Regions from separate parts of the Alteromonas sp. AO-Serp genome, predicted to be linked through region 3. Evidence: predicted binding sites of a transcription regulator. Region 3 holds the regulator's gene; each other region holds the start of a gene.
The links. The regulator MetJ, encoded in region 3, represses methionine synthesis genes. The targets are predictions, from matches to a motif close to TAGACGTCTAGACGTCTA.
Positions count from the first base shown of each region.

Region 1 (6,507 bases), on a different contig from region 3:
CGATGCACATGCAGCAGAAATCGTTTTCGCAGCAGACTGGGAGCTGACCATGTTTGGTTTGGACGTAACAAACTTCACGCCGTTCTCGCCAGCCTTTGTTGAAAAGCTTGAAGAGAAAAACAATACCCTTGGTGGTTTTGTGAAAGAAAGCGCCCAGTTCTACATGGATTTCTACTCGCAAAACCGTGAAGATCGCGTGTGTTTCTTCCACGATGCATTCCCGATTGCCCACCTTCGCCACCCTGAGTTATTTGAACTGACTGAAGGTCACGTTCGAGTTGGAACAGGGACACTAGATAGAGGGCAAACCGTGGTTGCGCCTAAAGGTACAACACCGAGTCCACTATGGAATGAAGCAAATACCATAAAGGTAGCGACTAAAGTTGACCACAAAAAGCTGGAACAACTATTCATAGACACCTACGCTCTATGATATGTTTAAGGGATTGTTAATACACAATCCCTTTTTTATTTAAAGCTAGGTTTAAACTCAACGGTTATGAAAGCGGCGCCCCTCCCTCAAAATGAAGATGAACGTCTTGCCGAACTGCTCAGCTACGACGTACTTGATACTGAAGCTGAACAACTCTTTGATGACCTTACAGCCCTGGCCTCTCAAATTTGTGAAACCCCTATTGCGCTTATCAGCCTCATTGATCCAAACCGCCAATGGTTTAAATCAAGAGTTGGTTTAGACGCAGAAGAAACATCACGAGACATCGCGTTTTGCTCACATGCTATTTTGCAAAGCGATGTGTTTGAAATACCTAACGCTACGTTAGACCCCCGGTTTCACGATAACCCGCTGGTGACTGGCGCGCCTGATATTCGGTTTTACGCCGGCGCACCACTGATTACCCCGTCTGGCCATGCAATTGGCACGCTGTGCGCCATTGATAGCAAACCACGCAAGCTAACCGAAACACAAAAAGCCTCGCTCCAAACCTTAAGTAAGTCGGTAGTAGCACATTTAGAGTTAAAGCGGAAAAACCGAGAGCTTGAGCGCACCAGTCAATTCAAGTCTGACTTTCTTTCTTACGTAAGCCACGAAATTAGAACACCGCTTAATGCCATAAATACGTTTAGTCAGTTGCTTGAAGGCGAAGCCCAAAAGTTAAATTTGCCCTCGTCATTTACCACCCCGCTTTCTCATGTAAGCCAAAGCGGTGAAAGGCTTTTAGAAATAGTAAATTCTGTTTTAGATATAAAGCAGATAGAAGCGGGGAAAATGCGTGTGATGCCACGCGCGGTGAATACCAAAGACTTTTTCACCCACTTATTTTCGCTTACTAAGATCCGCGCTGAAGACAGCGGTATCGTATTTAGCACCAGTATTGATGACGCTGTGCCCGACTCGTTGTTTTTCGATGACACCAAATTTGGTCAAGTAGCGCTTAACTTACTGTCGAATGCGATTAAGTTCACTAATCACGGCAAGTCAGTAAAAGCGCAGGTAAAATACAAAAGCGGCAAGGTAATATTTAATGTCATTGATCAAGGCATTGGTATGAGCGATGACGATCAAAAACGGCTTTTTACACCTTTCGAGCGAATGGAAAACGCCCGTCAGATAAGTGGAACCGGCTTAGGCTTGAATATATCGAAGCGCCTTGTCGAGCTCATGGACGGGTCTATTAAAGTTAGTAGTAAGTTGAATCACGGTACCCGAATAAGTGTGACCTTACCTGCCGACGCCCTAAGCGCAAACCAGTTCGTTGAGGCACAACCGCGTAGCTTTGTTGCCCAAGTAAACATAGATAACTCAGTAAATGTATTGGTAGTTGAAGACCACTATATAAACCAAGTGGTTATTCAAACTTTGTTTGAAAAACTGGGCGTGTCGCTTTCTGTGGTAAGCACTGGCGAGGAAGGCGTTGAATACGCCAAATCTAATCCCGTCGACTTAGTTCTTATGGATCTTAATTTGCCAGGTATTCAAGGCGATGAAGCAACAGTAAAAATAAAGGGGTTTAAGCCAAACTTGCCTATTGTTGCATTGACGGCCGATGTCATTACCCAGCCTGAATATTTGCGAAAACAAGGTCTTGATGACGTACTCACTAAACCCATAGATAGTAGCGAATTGGTGCGTGTGCTCAATCACTATTTAGGGCATCCAGACCAATGAATCTATTCGTTTTATTAAGGAGCTTTATCTAAGTAGTTTTACCACAGTAATTTTTCCTGAGTCATCTTTACCTAGCCCAACAAACCTTTTTTAACAGCCGTGGTAGTATAAGCTAACTCAATTGTAAGACAGGAGAACTCCTCTACCATGTCCCCCTCATCTTCAGGAAGCGGCACTTCTAGATCGTTGACGTCTAACAAGGTTAATTCAACGGAAACGGCTTCAGCACCAGCTTTAGCAATGAAACCAACGCAGATTGCGCCGTCGCAAACCATACAAACAAGCGTTTCTAAAGAAGACATGCAGGCCCGCGCTCAGCTTAGAAAAAAGCTTCGCGAGGCACGCCGAGGGTTAACTAACCAGCAACATACGGATGCCGCTAAGCGCATTGCTTCACGACTACGTACACTGCCCTTTCTTGATAACAGCACGACCATAGCCGGATATTTGGTTAACGATGGCGAGGTCAATTTAACCTATTTTATCGAGTCTATTTGGCAGTCTTTACATGATAAAAAATTCGCTCTACCTGTATTACACCCCGTATGTAAAGGACATTTGTTATTTTTGTCTTATACCCAGCACTCTCAATTGGTGAAGAATAAGTACAACATTGAAGAGCCAGTATTGTCGTGTGAAAACGTCGTTCCTGTTAGGCAATGCGACGTTATTCTTATGCCGCTTGTAGGGTTTGATGTAAACGGCAATCGCCTGGGTATGGGGGGCGGCTACTACGACCGAACTTTGAGTTTTACCCAACGCGCGCCAGATTCACATTCATTTTCGGGTAGTAAAGCGCCCAAGTTAGTGGGTATTGCCCACGACATTCAAGAAGTAGATGCTCTGCCCGTTGCACCATGGGATGTCCCCCTTGATGCCATCGTGACGCCCTCGCGCACACTGCAATTCACTAAGCCGTGATAGTCATTATAACAAATTGAACATACGAACTTGTGGGTTCACGTGCGCTTATAAGTTACACTTGCGAACACAATAAGTCGGAGAATGACCATGGATCAGAACGCAAAAAAACAAGCCGTAGCCAAAGCAGCCATCGAATATGTTGAAGCAGACAGCATTGTCGGTGTGGGCACAGGTTCTACCGTAAATTTCTTTATTGAAGAACTCGGTAAAATTAAGCACAAAATTGAAGGTGCAGTATCAAGTTCAGAAGCCTCTACCGAGCGTTTAAAAGCCTTAGGCATTGAGGTATTCGAGTTAAACGAAGTCAGCAATCTATCGGTTTATATCGACGGTGCCGATGAAGTGACCGAACACAAGCATATGATTAAAGGCGGAGGCGCAGCACTCACTCGCGAGAAAATTGTAGCCGGTGCGGCGACCACGTTTGTGTGTATTGTTGATGAAAGCAAGCGCGTTCCTGTGTTGGGCTCGTTCCCCCTTCCCGTTGAAGTTATTCCCATGGCTCGTTCTTTCGTAGCACGAGAGCTAGTAAAGCTTGGTGGCGATCCTGAATATAGACAAGGTGTTGTCACCGATAACGGCAACGTTATTTTAGATGTTCACAACCTTGAGATTCTGAATCCTCGTGAGCTAGAACAAAAAATAAATAATATTCCTGGCGTGGTAACGAACGGCATTTTCGCACTACGAGGCGCGGACATAGTGCTAAGTGCTACAGATAGTGGTGTTGAAACCTTTAAGTGATAACTGAGTAAGACGTATAGTGCGGTGAAAAGCTATACAAAATACTACTTTCAACTTAACGCGTTTTCTGTTAGTTTCCGTTTAGACGTCTAGATGTCCTTAAATAAGTTCACTAAGCGTCTTAACTTTTACGTTAGTTAAGGCCAATTCCTTAATAACGAAAGCAATCAACGTGATTATAAAAGCTTGGTAGCAATAATGCCCAAGCAAGGCTTTCAGAGTTGCAAAGCGATGTCGTCGCAGCGCAGGTTATACGCAGCCTTGTGTTTAATAATGGCAGGTTTCTGAGAGTCTTGGATTGGCGGTGCAAGCAAACCAAAATTACATCAGTGAGAGATAGCGAGTTCATGAGCAAAGTTTCATTAGAGAAGGATAAGATCCGAATTTTGTTGTTGGAAGGTGTTCACCAAAGTGCTTTGGAGACACTAAAAAGCAATGGGTATAGCAACATTGAATTTCTCAAAACCTCTCTTCCTGAAGACGAGTTAATTGAGAAAATTAAAGACGCCCACTTTGTTGGTATTCGCTCGCGTACTCAAATTACAGAGAAGGTAGTTGAAGCAGCACAAAAGCTTGTGGCTATCGGTTGTTTCTGTATTGGCACCAACCAAGTTGATCTTGAAGCCACCCAACGCCGCGGCATTCCCGTGTTTAACGCGCCATTTTCTAACACTCGTTCGGTTGCAGAACTTGTACTTGGCCAAATTATCCTTTTACTTCGCCAGGTGCCGAGTAAAAATGCCAAGGCTCACCGCGGTGAGTGGGAAAAAACGGCAGTCGGCTCATATGAAGCCCGTGGTAAGACACTTGGTATCATTGGGTATGGTCATATAGGCACACAACTGAGTATTCTTGCTGAACACCTAGGTATGCGCGTTCAGTTTTTCGATATCGAAGACAAGCTTGTGCTAGGTAATTCTGCCCAAGTAAAATCGCTTGAAAAGCTGCTTAATACCTCTGACGTTGTTTCACTTCACGTTCCTGAAACACCACAAACTCAAGATATGATTGGTGAAAAAGAACTGTCTCAAATGAAGAAAGGCAGCATTTTGATTAACGCGTCTCGCGGTACTGTGGTAGATATCGATGCGCTTGCGAAGGCATTGGAAAGCGGCCAACTAAACGGCGCTGCTATTGATGTATTCCCGGTTGAGCCTAAATCTAATACTGAAGAATTCGAGTCGCCGCTTCGCGCGTTCGATAATGTCATTCTGACCCCGCATGTGGGCGGCAGCACGCAAGAAGCGCAAGAAAATATTGGTATTGAAGTGGCGGGTAAACTCGCGAAGTACAGCGACAACGGTTCAACGCTGTCAGCCGTTAACTTCCCTGAAGTGTCACTGCCAGAACATACTGGTCGTTCACGCCTACTTCACGTACACAAAAACCAGCCAGGTATTCTTACTCAGATTAACCAAGCGTTTGCAGAAAAAGGCATCAACATCGAAGCCCAGTACCTACAAACGAACGCAGAAATTGGTTATGTAGTAGTTGATGTTAAAGAAGACCGTGGTTATGAGGCACTTGCAGAGCTTCAGCAAATTGATGGCACAATTAAGACACGTATTCTTCACTAAGAAGAGTTGTTTTAAGACTAAATAAAAACGCTGCACAATGTGCAGCGTTTTTTTATGCCTGTGATTTTACTTCAATGCGTTGAAGTGCGCAGCCCTACTTCGGTGCGCTGAGCATATAAGGTAGGCTTAGAAGAAGTTGTAAACTAAGCTAACTGCAGTTTCTGTGTCTAGTTTTTCAACGTCGTCGTCAACATTGGTGTTGTGATCAAGCTTGAAAGAAAGACGCATTGAAAGGTTACCGCTGATTGTAGCTGTAAGTGCAGACTCAGCACGAGATTTCGTGTTGTCAGAACCCACTTCGGTACTCACTGTTTGCGTAAATTTAGCGGTATCTGAAATTTTCCAAGAATAAGCTGATGACGCACGAACGATTACGCTGTCAAGATCCTCGCCATCCTGAGTTTCGATGAATGAGTAACCAGGACCAATTGAATATTCAAGGGTGTGGCGCTTGTTCTCAAGTACTTTTTGGTTCCAACCCGCCGCAATAGTTGATTGGTAATTAAAGTTACTAAAGCGGTCGTCTTCATATGAAGCGAAGCCGAATAAACGGTTATCAGGATTTTCTAGTTTGTAGTTACCCTGGGCTGAACCAAAGAACTTCTGTGCAGAAGTAAACTCGATATCTTCTTGCTCGCCTGCATCATTTTCTTGTTGAACAGTTTCCTGTTTGTACAGACCTTTTAAAACGTAGTCGTTACTCCATTTTTCAAGCTCTTGGTGAGCCTGTATACCCGCACTGATTGACGTGGTTTCAGTGTTACCTGAAGTCGAAATAAAACCTAGTTCGCCTTCCATTGTAAAAGGCTTAACTTCATCGTCCTGAGCGAAAGCGGCTGGAGAAAGAGAAATTGCAACTAAAGATGCAAGCACTTGCTTTTTCATTGAACAATCCTATTGATTATCGGTCCATTCGTTGTACTCGATACCTTTTGAACTGCAAGGCGGTACAACACGAGTTTTTAAAGAGATCTGCTAGACAGTGCCGCGAGGCGGCAAGCACTGCAAACAACGGTGCGCAGTGTACATTTTCAAAGCTCTCAGTCAATGCGAACACGGTAAAAAGCCAAAGATAACCCGTTAATTTACACTAATTGACTAAAAAAACTGATAGACCAGCGCCACGGAGGTCTC
Region 1 is NZ_JAFLMX010000139.1:8,302-14,808, forward strand. It holds gene QVA83_RS10110 (nucleoside hydrolase) at 1-433, shown strand, start outside; gene QVA83_RS10115 (hybrid sensor histidine kinase/response regulator) at 500-2,128, shown strand; gene QVA83_RS10120 (hypothetical protein) at 2,200-2,430, opposite strand; gene QVA83_RS10125 (5-formyltetrahydrofolate cyclo-ligase) at 2,429-3,049, shown strand; gene rpiA (ribose-5-phosphate isomerase RpiA) at 3,140-3,796, shown strand; gene serA (phosphoglycerate dehydrogenase) at 4,144-5,373, shown strand; gene QVA83_RS10140 (DUF481 domain-containing protein) at 5,500-6,258, opposite strand; gene QVA83_RS10145 (DUF481 domain-containing protein) at 6,472-6,507, opposite strand, start outside.
Region 1: the regulator MetJ is predicted to act here: its motif matches at 3,871-3,888, upstream of serA (phosphoglycerate dehydrogenase).

Region 2 (6,507 bases), on a different contig from region 3:
TCGGTTAACGCTTTTGAGGCGGTAAACTCGTATCCTTCGTTTGGCCAATAACCAACGATCTTACATCCTGATGGCAATATTGCATCGTGAAGCATGCCTAGTGCATCTTGAAACCATTCACCGTAACCAAGTTGGTCGCCAAGTCCGAATAAGGCGATGGTTTTCCCTGATAAATCCAAACCGTGCACTTCTTCCCAATGAGACTCCCAATCTTCCTGGAGCTCGCCAAAGTCCCACGTTGAAATACCAAAAATGATAATGTCGTATTCGGCCGTGCGCGTTAGGTTAACGTCTTTAATGTTGTGAAGGTCAACAATATCTTCGTCAAAAAGGCTATTGAGTTGCGCTTGGATTTTTTCTGCTGCCATTTCTGTATAGCAGGTTGTTGAGCCGTAAAATAATCCGATGGACAGTGCGCTATCACTCATTAGATACCTCTTTTGAACTAATCGTCTTTAGAAGCTGGGAATTCTACCTCTTTACCGTTGCTCAACAAAGCTTTGCACTGAACATCGGTGTTTTTCTGTGAAATTTTTAATACACCAATGGCGCAACCGTTGAATAATTCGCCATAGCCCAAACTTGGTTCTCTCGCTTTTACTGACATATTTCGACGTCTTGTGAAAAGGTTTAGAGGCGATTTAGAGCGATAAAGCACGCGGTTTAATCTATCTAGCCATTTGATCAATCCATCCGGAAAGGCGTTTTTTAATCCACTGCAGGTGAACTGGGTGATGTGAGGGCTGTTGCGCCTAAAGCGCAGGCGTACATCGTATACAAAGGAATAGTGCACATCGCCAGATAGAATGATGAAATCGGGGGGCGTTTTGTAATGCCTGAATATGTTTAATATAACGTTCGCGGTGCCTTTGTGGGCCATCCAGTTCTCAGCATCAACAGTAAGCGCCTTGCCAAAAAACGTAAACACCTTTTGAATGGCTTCGATAACCTTTACACCATAAATGGGAGCGGCAGAGACAACGATGACAGATTCTTTGCCAATTATAGAATGCTGAAAATCACACAGTGCTTCCCAGTCCATTAGCCCCGAGGGCTTATTCATATTAGATTCACTGCGCCAACGCTGCGTGCGGGTGTCTAAAACCTCAATAGGTGGTGTGGTATCCAAACGGTAATGCCACTGATCAAAATCCAAAAGATCATCAATGATTTCATCGTGCGAGTTTAAACCGCTTTCTCCCATTGATTCTTGTACTTTAGCAATTAATGGCGCTACTTTTTTTGGTGCATTTCCCCATCCTTGGCAAAGCAAGTAGCCGATAAGCGCATTGCCAATCATGCGTTTTGATAGAGGGTTTCCATAGACTTCTTGTTCCCAGCCCCGGGTTAAGTTCCAGTCGTCGGTAACATCGTGATCGTCAAAAATCATATAGGTAGGAATGTGTGCCAGGGCCCTACGTACCTGCGGTAGCTGTTTTACAAAGCCGTTAAGCGCCTCGTGTTCTTTGTCGAAAATAGCGTGGTATTTTGGGGGGATCCCATCTTTATCTATATTGATATCAGCCCAAAGCGTGTCGGACCACACCAGTAAATACATAGCGATGATCTCCGCACTGCCAATCAAATGGTTTTGCGCGTTTACTGATGTGAATACCGGTTTTTTCTTAGCACCAAAGAATATTGAAGACAGTACCGTATTGGTCGCAATTTGTGGCAGAAGCTGCTCTCGTTCGTAATACCCATGTTCATGTGTGGCAAGTTCATTAGTGTTGGTTACTACTGCCCCTTCCAGTGCTTCATGATAAAGACCTAAACGGTCAATCACGCTGTGTATGGCTTTAAGCATAGGACCTGCGACATCATCAGCGTAAATTTGATCGCCCGTCATCAACAGGAGATCGGGAAAATCATTTTGCTTTTTGAACGCATTTTTATGGAGTACATCTACTTGTGCTAGGGCATCATCACTGTGAAAGTGAGGCTTACGGCATGAGCCGTGCAATATGGTCTCGGGAGTCTCGGTGTAGTGGAAACATAAGGAAGACTGCCCATCGTAAAGAAGCCCGCGTTGTTCATTTTCCCATGAAGCCTGCTGAGCATCGTCGCTAAAAGATAGCGAGTAACCTATCCGCGCAGTATCTTCGAAGGGCTCTGACGAAGTGAAAGAGAGCAAGTGTATAAATGCGTACTTACCTACGCGTATGGTTTCGCGTTGACAATTGCCGCTGACGACGACTTCATTTGCAGATAGATTTAGCGCAGGTGAATCGGCGTTACTGGTTACTACCCAAATATGACATTCTGTAGATGTCACCTTTCTTACTATTGGACCTGCAATAACTTGGGGCAAGTGCTGCGTAGAAATGACGCTCTCCTTTAATTTTCGTCAATATTAATACACGTAAGCGTGTTAACTAAATATGCTGCACATTAATCGAAAACATGATGACAGCACGACTATTTAACGTTGCCAAATCATATATGTACTCAGCAAACCTGATGTCTATCGCATAACCTTACTCTTTTTTGTGAATAAACGGTATGCTCGATATACTCCCTTACAATTTTTTCAGTTTTACCTTTTGCTCTCGTCTTAATAAACGGAGAGAGGACTTCACACTATGCTAAAATATTTAACCAGTGCTGTGCTAACCACTTTACTGATAAGCGCCTGTAGCGAGCCGAAAGACGTTGTTATTACTCCTGAACCTCAAGACTTAACAGAAGTCACTGTGGGTAAATGGATCCTTGATGAAAAAGGCAACGTTATGTTTGATCCTCAAACCTCAGGGTTAGTGGTGCTAGACGGTCAACTTGTCACTATCGCAGATGCTAGCGCCGATACCACTCAACAGTTGAAACTTCATAGCATTTCACCAGATACCGCAACGCTGAGCGCATCGAGCGAACGCTTCTCATTTTCCAACACCGTGCGCCGAAGCTGTTTTTATAGCTATTTGAGTGAGCAGCCTGATTTAGAAGCGCTAGCCGTAGACCCCAGAGATACTAACGTAATTTATACGGTTACCGAAGATGCTACCCGTACCGGCGCATTAAGCCCTCGCTGTGAATCCAAATACGAGGAAACAGGGTCAACAGATTACCCTACCTTGTTGGTAAAATTGACACGAAAAGATAATGGCTCGGTTGAAATGTCGGATGTGCGACCTCTTCAGTTTCCCAACGATTTTGAAGTAGGTAATTTTCCTAACGACGGCATTGAAGGGTTGACGATGGCTGAAGACGGCACGTTATATCTGGCGCTAGAGAAAGATAAAGCAGGACAGCCACGAATTTTTACATTGGCTGTTGATGAAGACTTTTTCTCGTCGAATGATTTTGCCACAGTGAGCGAGCCTAACCTTCAACTTCCTTCGTTTACTTCAGGTAATCACCCTATCAATGGACTGGCGTTATATACTCATTCAACGGGCGCATCCTATTTGTTTGGCGCAGCAAGAAACGACAATGAACTGTGGGTAATTGATGTGAGTGGCAGTAAGCCAACAAAACGTATCCCTATTACTTTCGACGTTGCCGGCGATCAGAGTTGCGAACAGTACACAATGGATAATTCGTCGATGGAAGGATTAGTGACCATTGAAAATACCTTGTGGATCATTAACGATCCTTGGGAGAAAAACTACCTTAAAAACGCGACGTGTGAAGCGCATAAGAAGCGTTATGAAGACTTAGCGCCTTTATTATTTCCACTAGAAATTAACAGCGTTTGGTTTGAATAATAAGAAAACGAATAGATTGAAAAACAAAAGGGTTGCTTTTAAGCAACCCTTTTTATTGTTGGCTAACGCTATTAATATCGCTGTTTTATCTATGCGTCGCTGCGAAGTCGAGAAGCGAAGGTTTTTTTGAACTTCGCAAGTTTAGGCGCCACCACCATAGAGCAATATTGGTTTTGTGGATTATTTTTGAAGTAATCTTGGTGGTAGTCTTCGGCGTCGTAGTAGTTATTTACTGCTACTATTTCAGTCACTACGGGATCGGGCCAAATCTCTTCTTCTGTGATTTCTGCGATAATTTTTTCTGCTTCAGCTTTTTGTGTATCGTCGTGATAGAAAACCGCGCTGCGATACTGTGTGCCTACATCATTGCCCTGTCTGTTAAGCTGTGTAGGGTTATGCAGCGCAAAGAAAATTTCTAGTATCTCTCGGTAGCTAATGCTGTCGGCATCAAACGTCACTTGTACCACTTCAGCATGGCCAGTATTTCCTTTGCATACCTCTTCATAGGTTGGATCGGCCTTTTCGCCTCCAGCATAGCCAGAAATTGCTTTTTCCACGCCTTCAACGCTATTAAACGCTGATTCGATACACCAAAAGCATCCGCCTGCCAACGTGGCGACTTGTAAATTTGCCATAGTAAAAACCTCTCTTAATCTTTGTCTGTAGTGTGGGTGCGGGTAGGTCACAACACAAGTCATCCAAGCGTGTTTTTTTATCGTATAAACGAATATTAAATAAGAATAATGTGCGAGCTGAGTGAAAGGTTTTAACATGTGAGGCTAGCTGCTTTCTTTCAAGCAGTTTGCAACTGGTAAGAATGCGTATAAACGTGTTCAAAATTTGGCAGAGGTATTCAGTCGTGATTATTTTCTATGACGGGTATTGTCCGTTGTGTATCGCTGAAATGCGTCATTTAAGAAAAAGAGACAAGCACAACAAATTAACATTGGTAGATATTCAGGCCCCCGATTTTTCGAACCGTTATCCAACCATGGATTGGCATGCACTCAATGCAAGAATTCACGGACTTCGTGAAGACGGGACGTTGATAACTGGCCTTGATGTCACTCATGAAGCATGGAAAGCCGTGGGCATGGGTTGGCTATATGCACCGCTTCGCTGGCCTGTTATTCGTCTTGTAGCCGATGCTTTCTACAATGTATTCGCAAAGCATAGATACACTATTTCATACCTGTTAACAGGTAAAAAACGCCAGTGCGATCGCTGCATACCAGGAGAAGCCAGTGAAAAATAACGTACTCATAGTGGGCGCGTCGGGCGGCATTGCGTCTGCGCTTATTGAGCAATATAGCAGTGAAGGTGCTAGGGTGTTTGCGGTTAGTCGCGCCCCTTTAGCTGACACTAATCATTCTGGGGATGTTACCTATCATCAGCTGGCCGAACAGGACGATAGGCACATTAGCGAATTTGTTGAGCAGCTGGCTGAACAGCAGGTTGTGTTAACTACGGTAATTATCACAACAGGCTTTCTACACCGCGAAAGCGATGGCATTCATCCTGAGAAACGTTTGGAAGATGTCAGCGAGCAGGCCTTAGCGGCTTATTTTTCGACTAACAGCATTATTCCCGCAATGTGGCTCAAGCATTTGGTGAATATTATGAGTAAAGAAGGCTCAACCCTTGTTTGCTTAAGCGCGAGAGTAGGGAGTATTTCAGATAATGGACTTGGCGGGTGGTACGGCTACCGCGCGTCGAAAGCGGCGCTCAACATGTTGGTTAAAACAGCGTCGGTAGAATACAAGCGCAGATTGAAAGACGTGATGCTTGTTTGTTATCACCCTGGGACGGTTGATACGGGGCTTTCTAAGCCTTTTCAAAAGAACGTCGCCGCCAAGAAACTGTTCACGCCTGAGTTTACCGCTAAACAGCTCATTCACCACCTTTCGGCGCTTAATCGAGACCAAGCTTGTCATTTTATCGACTGGAATGGCGAAGTGGTAACTTGGTGATACGGTCTAACATCATTTCAGCAAGTCCAACATCAAGACTTTTTATTTCACTGCTGTTACCATGCTATTTTTGGGAATGGTGCAGCGTATTGATAAGCCCATAGAGGTAGCAATACAACGCGTTGACGCCACACGTGAGTCATAACAACAAACGCCATCCTGATAATAAATAATACCAGTTCGCTCGGCTTGATTCTTACGAATAGTAAGTACCGACAACCAGCATAAATTGTGAGCACACGACGTGTTTGTGCATCACAAGGCGTGATACGGCGAACTGCTATAACAATAACTCAACAAGAGGAAGGGATATGAGCGGGGCCAGAGAACAGTTCGGATCGCGCATAGGTTTTATTTTGGCTGCTGCAGGTTCTGCGGTAGGCATAGGTAATTTGGTAGGGTTTCCTGTCGGTGCAGCTAAAAATGGCGGTGGTGCATTTCTTTTAATGTACGCTATTTTCGTTTTTGCCATTTGTTTACCGGTAATGCTGGCGGAAATGTCAGTTGGTCGCCATGCTAGAAAAGACCCGCTTGGTGCATACAGTGATATAAGCGGTAATGAAAAGAAATGGAAAGTCGCGGGGTGGCTAGCTATTGCTACGCCGTTCATGATTGCCGTTTTCTACATGGTTATTACTGTGTGGCTTTTCGGCTATTTGTTCGAAGCAGTAAGCGGAAATCTAGACAAGTTAGCTAACCCAGAAACCTTTGGGCTGTTTATTAACTCAGAAGCCATATTTTTATATATGGCGGCCGTTGTTGGTGTGGTCTACCTCATCCTTCAAGGCGGTGTAAAAGAAGGGATAGAAAAAGCGGCAAAGCTGCTCATGCCT
Region 2 is NZ_JAFLMX010000053.1:34,188-40,694, reverse strand. It holds gene fldB (flavodoxin FldB) at 1-428, opposite strand, end outside; gene QVA83_RS04735 (metallophosphoesterase family protein) at 446-2,311, opposite strand; gene QVA83_RS04730 (hypothetical protein) at 2,583-3,704, shown strand; gene msrA (peptide-methionine (S)-S-oxide reductase MsrA) at 3,794-4,339, opposite strand; gene QVA83_RS04720 (thiol-disulfide oxidoreductase DCC family protein) at 4,564-4,959, shown strand; gene QVA83_RS04715 (SDR family NAD(P)-dependent oxidoreductase) at 4,949-5,674, shown strand; gene QVA83_RS04710 (sodium-dependent transporter) at 5,986-6,507, shown strand, end outside.
Region 2: the regulator MetJ is predicted to act here: its motif matches at 4,417-4,434, upstream of msrA (peptide-methionine (S)-S-oxide reductase MsrA).

Region 3 (5,033 bases):
AGTAAGGGCCCTAAAGTAATTACCATCCAATAGATAGCAAAAGTATAAACAATTGGTCTGTCACTTTGTGTTCGCCAAATTCTGTTCAGGGTTTTATCTACGTTGGATATCAGCATTAACGCAACGACCAAGAGCGATAAAATACCAATGGCACTCATCTGTGACGCATTGCCGACGAAATCGGTCATGTACTTGTGAACCACATCACTAGCGGTAGGAACAAAGTTGCTAAATACGAAATGCTCGAGTTTGCTCCTAACCGACGCGAATGCAGGAAAGGCCGACATTATAGTAAAGGTCACCATGATAAACGGTACCAAAGATAACAAGGTTACATAGGCTAAGTGCCCAGCAGAGATAGTAATATTGTCTTCTCTACAGCGCTTTATGAAAATGCTAAAGAGATCTCTAACCTGAGGAGTAACATTGTTATATAAGGCTTTAACCTTGTCTAAATCCACTCAATTTCTCCTGACGATACCGTGTAAATGGTAAACAGCGCGGTCTTATCTATGCGGACTGTTATAAAGCATCGATAGTTCATTACATGTTATATCAGATGGTAACTGCGGGCGGCCTTGGTGGCAAAGTTTAATGCAGGCTTTATACAACAAAGGCGCATTGACTGCGCCTTTTGTGGAGTGCTTCGTTAAAAAACGCAAGCACGGTCCTGATTGTCGTATGTATTAAGCGCCTGAACGCACGCCGAGCATGTGGCAGATGGCGTAGCTTAATTCACTACGGTTCAAAGTATAGAAATGGAAGTGTTTTACCCCTTCTTTAGCGAGTACTTTAACTTGGTCCATAGCAATGTTAGCGCCTATAAGATTACGGGTAGCTTGGTCGTCGGCATCAAGGCCGTCGAACATTTTGTGTAACCATCCCGGCACATGAACATTTGTGAACCCCGCAAATTTCACCAGTGTTTGGTAGTTGGTTACCGGCAAAATACCCGGAACGATATCTAAGTCGACACCCGCTGCGGCTGCACGGTCTCTAAATCGAAGGTACACACTCGTATCGAAAAAGAACTGGGTTATCGCTTCTGTGGCACCTGCTTCTGCTTTGCGCTTAAGGTTTAGTAAATCAAACTGCGCATTTGGTGCTTCAGGGTGCTTCTCTGGATAGGCAGCAACAGAAATATCAAAATCGGCAACGTCTTTTAGCAAGGCAACAAGATCAGAGGCATACATCTCTGTCTTTTCTACTCCTGGCGGTAAATCGCCACGAAGCGCAACAATACGGCGAATACCTGAGTCCCAGTAGTCTTTTGCAATTTGCTTAAGCTCATCACGGCTAGCATCAACACAGGTCAAGTGAGGAACCGCCGCGACACCGGTTTGCTGCTGAATGCGTTTTACAACGTCGTGGGTTCTGTCACGCTCACCGCTATTCGCGCCGTAGGTTACCGACATGTAGCTTGGCTTTAGTGGCGCTAGACGTTCAACTGACTTCCACAGGGTCTGTTCCATGGCTTCCGTTTTAGGCGGAAAGAATTCAAAAGATACATCAATATCACGCAGTTCCGACAGGGACTGGTTTAATGCATCGATACCTTGTGCGTAAGAAACCATGGCTTTTTCTCTCAAAAATGTATTCTTATAGACGTTTAGACGTCTAAATTAAAGAATATATGTCTAGACGTCAAGAGGTTTACACTGCTCAATTGACCTTTTCGTGAACTTGTTTAGAATTTCTCTTCATAACATAAAAAAGAGTAGACCGAGTTAGTACAATGGCAGAATGGAACGGTAAATATATTCACCCCTACGCAGAGCATGGCAAGAAGAGCGAACAGGTAAAGAAAGTCACTGTCTCTATACCTATTAATGTGCTTAAGGCGCTTACTGATGAGCGTACTCGCCGCCAAATCAATAATCTGCGTCACGCCACTAATTCAGAACTGTTGTGCGAAGCATTTTTGCATGCGTTTACCGGTCAACCATTGCCTAACGATGATGACCTGCGCAAAGACAATCCTAATCGCGTACCGGCTGAAGCAAGACGCATTATGGAAGAAATGGGCATTGATCCAAGCTTCGAAAACGATGTGTCGGAAGACGACTGATATTTGGTATTAAAGAGAAACGGCGCTTTGTTGTAAGTTATTGCTAGTTGATAACCTACAACACGGCGCCGTTTTTTATGTACTTGTATTCTCTAAGCGCACTTTTTAGCAAATAAAGGTTGAGCACTAGCCCCTCCATTTTTTTGCCTTATGCGCCAGAATTTTATTCTTCTGGGCTTTCAGGCACGCGTGCAACGCCAGATTCAATCGCAGCCTTAGATACCGCAGTAGCAATACGCTCGCATAAACGCGGGTCCATAGGTTTAGGAATAATGTACTCCTTACCAAATGTCAGACTAGTACTCTTACTGGCAGCTAGTACTTCTTCTGGTACAGGCTCCTTCGTGATAGCACGAAGGGCTTCTACTGCCGCTACTTTCATTTCATCGTTAATGGCCGTTGCACGAACATCTAGTGCGCCACGGAAAATAAACGGGAAACACAGTACGTTGTTAACCTGGTTAGGGTAGTCCGAGCGTCCGGTAGCCATAATAAGATCTTTACGTACTTCGTGAGCAAGTTCAGGCTTTATCTCAGGGTCTGGGTTAGAACATGCAAATACAATTGGGTTTTCAGCCATCAAGGCCAGTGTTTCTGGTGGTAAAACATCCGGTCCAGACACACCAACAAAAATATCCGCACCTTCCATTACGTCTTCAAGCGTACGCTTGTCAGTATTGTTAGCAAATAGCTTTTTGTGCTCAGTTAAGTCTTCGCGACGAGTATGGATAACGCCTTTTCTGTCTAGCATATAAATACGCTCACGCTGGGCACCACACTTAATAAGCAGTTCCATACAAGCGACCGCTGCTGCACCGGCACCCATACACACAATTTTAGCGCTCTCTATGCTTTTACCCTGAATTTCCAGAGCATTAAGCATGCCCGCTGCAGTTACAATAGCGGTACCGTGCTGATCATCATGAAATACCGGAATTTTACAGCGCTTAATTAGCTCTTGTTCAATCTCAAAGCATTCAGGCGCTTTAATGTCTTCTAAGTTAATGCCGCCAAATGTGTCAGCGATATTCGCTACTGTATTAATGAACTCTTCGGTTGTACGATGCTTCACTTCAATGTCAATGGCATCCAGGCCAGCAAAGCGTTTAAACAGAAGGGCTTTACCTTCCATAACAGGTTTCGATGCCAGTGGGCCTAGGTTACCCAACCCTAAAATCGCGGTTCCGTTACTGATAACGGCAACCAGGTTTCCTTTACCCGTGTACTTATAGGCGTTATCTGCATCTTCAGCAATTTCTCTGACCGGCTCGGCAACGCCTGGGCTGTAGGCAAGAGCAAGGTCATCGACGCTGTCGGCTGGCTTAGATAACTCTACGCGGATTTTTCCAGGTGTGGGTTGGGCGTGATAGTCGAGTGCGCGTTGTCTAAAATCTGACATGTAAAAAGGTATCCTTAGATGTAGGGTTCATCGGTGTTTTCGTTCACGCTCTGTAGCTATTTTATTGTCGTTATAGTTATAGGTAGATAAACGTAAGCGCGTTACAACCAAGTAATGACAAAAGTGATTATAAATAGTTGTTAGCACTAGGGCTTGTTGATCTTTGTTTTACAGCAATCATCAATACGCCCTAAGGTGGCATGTGGAAAAAGCAGACTAGGCGTTAACCTTTACTGATTTTGTTCACATACCTTAATGGATACAAGCCTCAGGTTTATGTACCCAAAAGCGCCACAAGTCTTGAAAGCAATGCATTATTCACAGAATTAATGCTCACTATCAAAGTGCCGATCGCAACTCTAACACAGCCAATCACTGTGTACATATCTGATCAGAATTCTCATATACCAATGTAGGTTAGGCATACTAATTAGACCAGTAAAATGGGGCTATAATTGCCATTCATGCTATTTATTTTGACTTGTTATAACATTCTGTAGGTCTATTGTGTGGAGGATGAAAACAAAGCTATCAAAGGGATCTTCGTTCTCATAAATGCATTGGACAGAAACCCAAATCAAGAAAATGGAACGCAGGGATATACCTCGTTAATTCTCCATCTAATATTTCTGATAAAATCCTGTGAAAGCCCACTCAAAATTCGCGCTGAAGGCGAGGATATGACAGAAAAAAAACTAATAACCGTGCTAACCGATGTGTGCGAAAGCGTAAAGTCTGCCAATAATGGATTTGTTTGGCTAACTCACGTAGGGCATTGGAGAGCGCCGCAAGTGATTGCCGTGTTTAACACTGAGCAGGAGAAGCAGCGGGCGTTAACTAATGGTTGGGATATAGACTTCATAAGCCAAGTGAATATTGCTTTGGCGTCAATTAAGTCAGCACCCGTTGGTATTTATTTTGATAGCGAAGAACAATGTAAAAAAGTGAGTGGCGGCAATTGGGATAGGCATTTATCTAATGTTAAAAACCTTCACTGAGTTCAGGTCACGCTGAATATTGTAAATTAAGCTAAAAACGTTTTTCAAAAAGGCGAGTTGCAGGGCTTGTTAAACTGGCTAGGTACTGGCCTGACGTAGGATAACGGCGGTAAAGCGCTGTTTGGCACACCTTGTTTGTGTGAAGCGTGAATTTTAAGCAATAAAAAAGCGCCATAAAGGCGCTTTTTTCGAACTCGATATCAGGCTTACTTTTTGCCCAATGCACCGAAACGCTTCTTGAAGCGATCAACACGACCACCAGTGTCAACGTTACGTTGCTTACCAGTGTAGAATGGGTGACACGAAGAACATACGTCTAGGTTGATGTCTTTACCAAGCGTAGAGCGAATGTTCATTACGTTACCACATGAGCAAGTTGCTGTGATTGCTTCGTATTTTGGGTGGATATCTTGTTTCATTGGGTTACCTCACATAATAAGGCCGTATCGCTATACAACCCGAAGTCGCACACCATACGTTACTTAATTCAAATGATAAGTCGTTCAAAGAACAGCCTATCGCAAAAGAGCGGCGCATAATAAAGGATGGCAGAGCCTTGATCAAGCGG
Region 3 is NZ_JAFLMX010000204.1:347-5,379, reverse strand. It holds partial or broken gene QVA83_RS13830 (YihY family inner membrane protein) at 1-461, opposite strand, end outside; gene metF (methylenetetrahydrofolate reductase) at 687-1,574, opposite strand; gene metJ (met regulon transcriptional regulator MetJ) at 1,736-2,068, shown strand; gene QVA83_RS13815 (malic enzyme-like NAD(P)-binding protein) at 2,232-3,467, opposite strand; gene QVA83_RS13810 (hypothetical protein) at 4,148-4,465, shown strand; gene rpmE (50S ribosomal protein L31) at 4,672-4,884, opposite strand.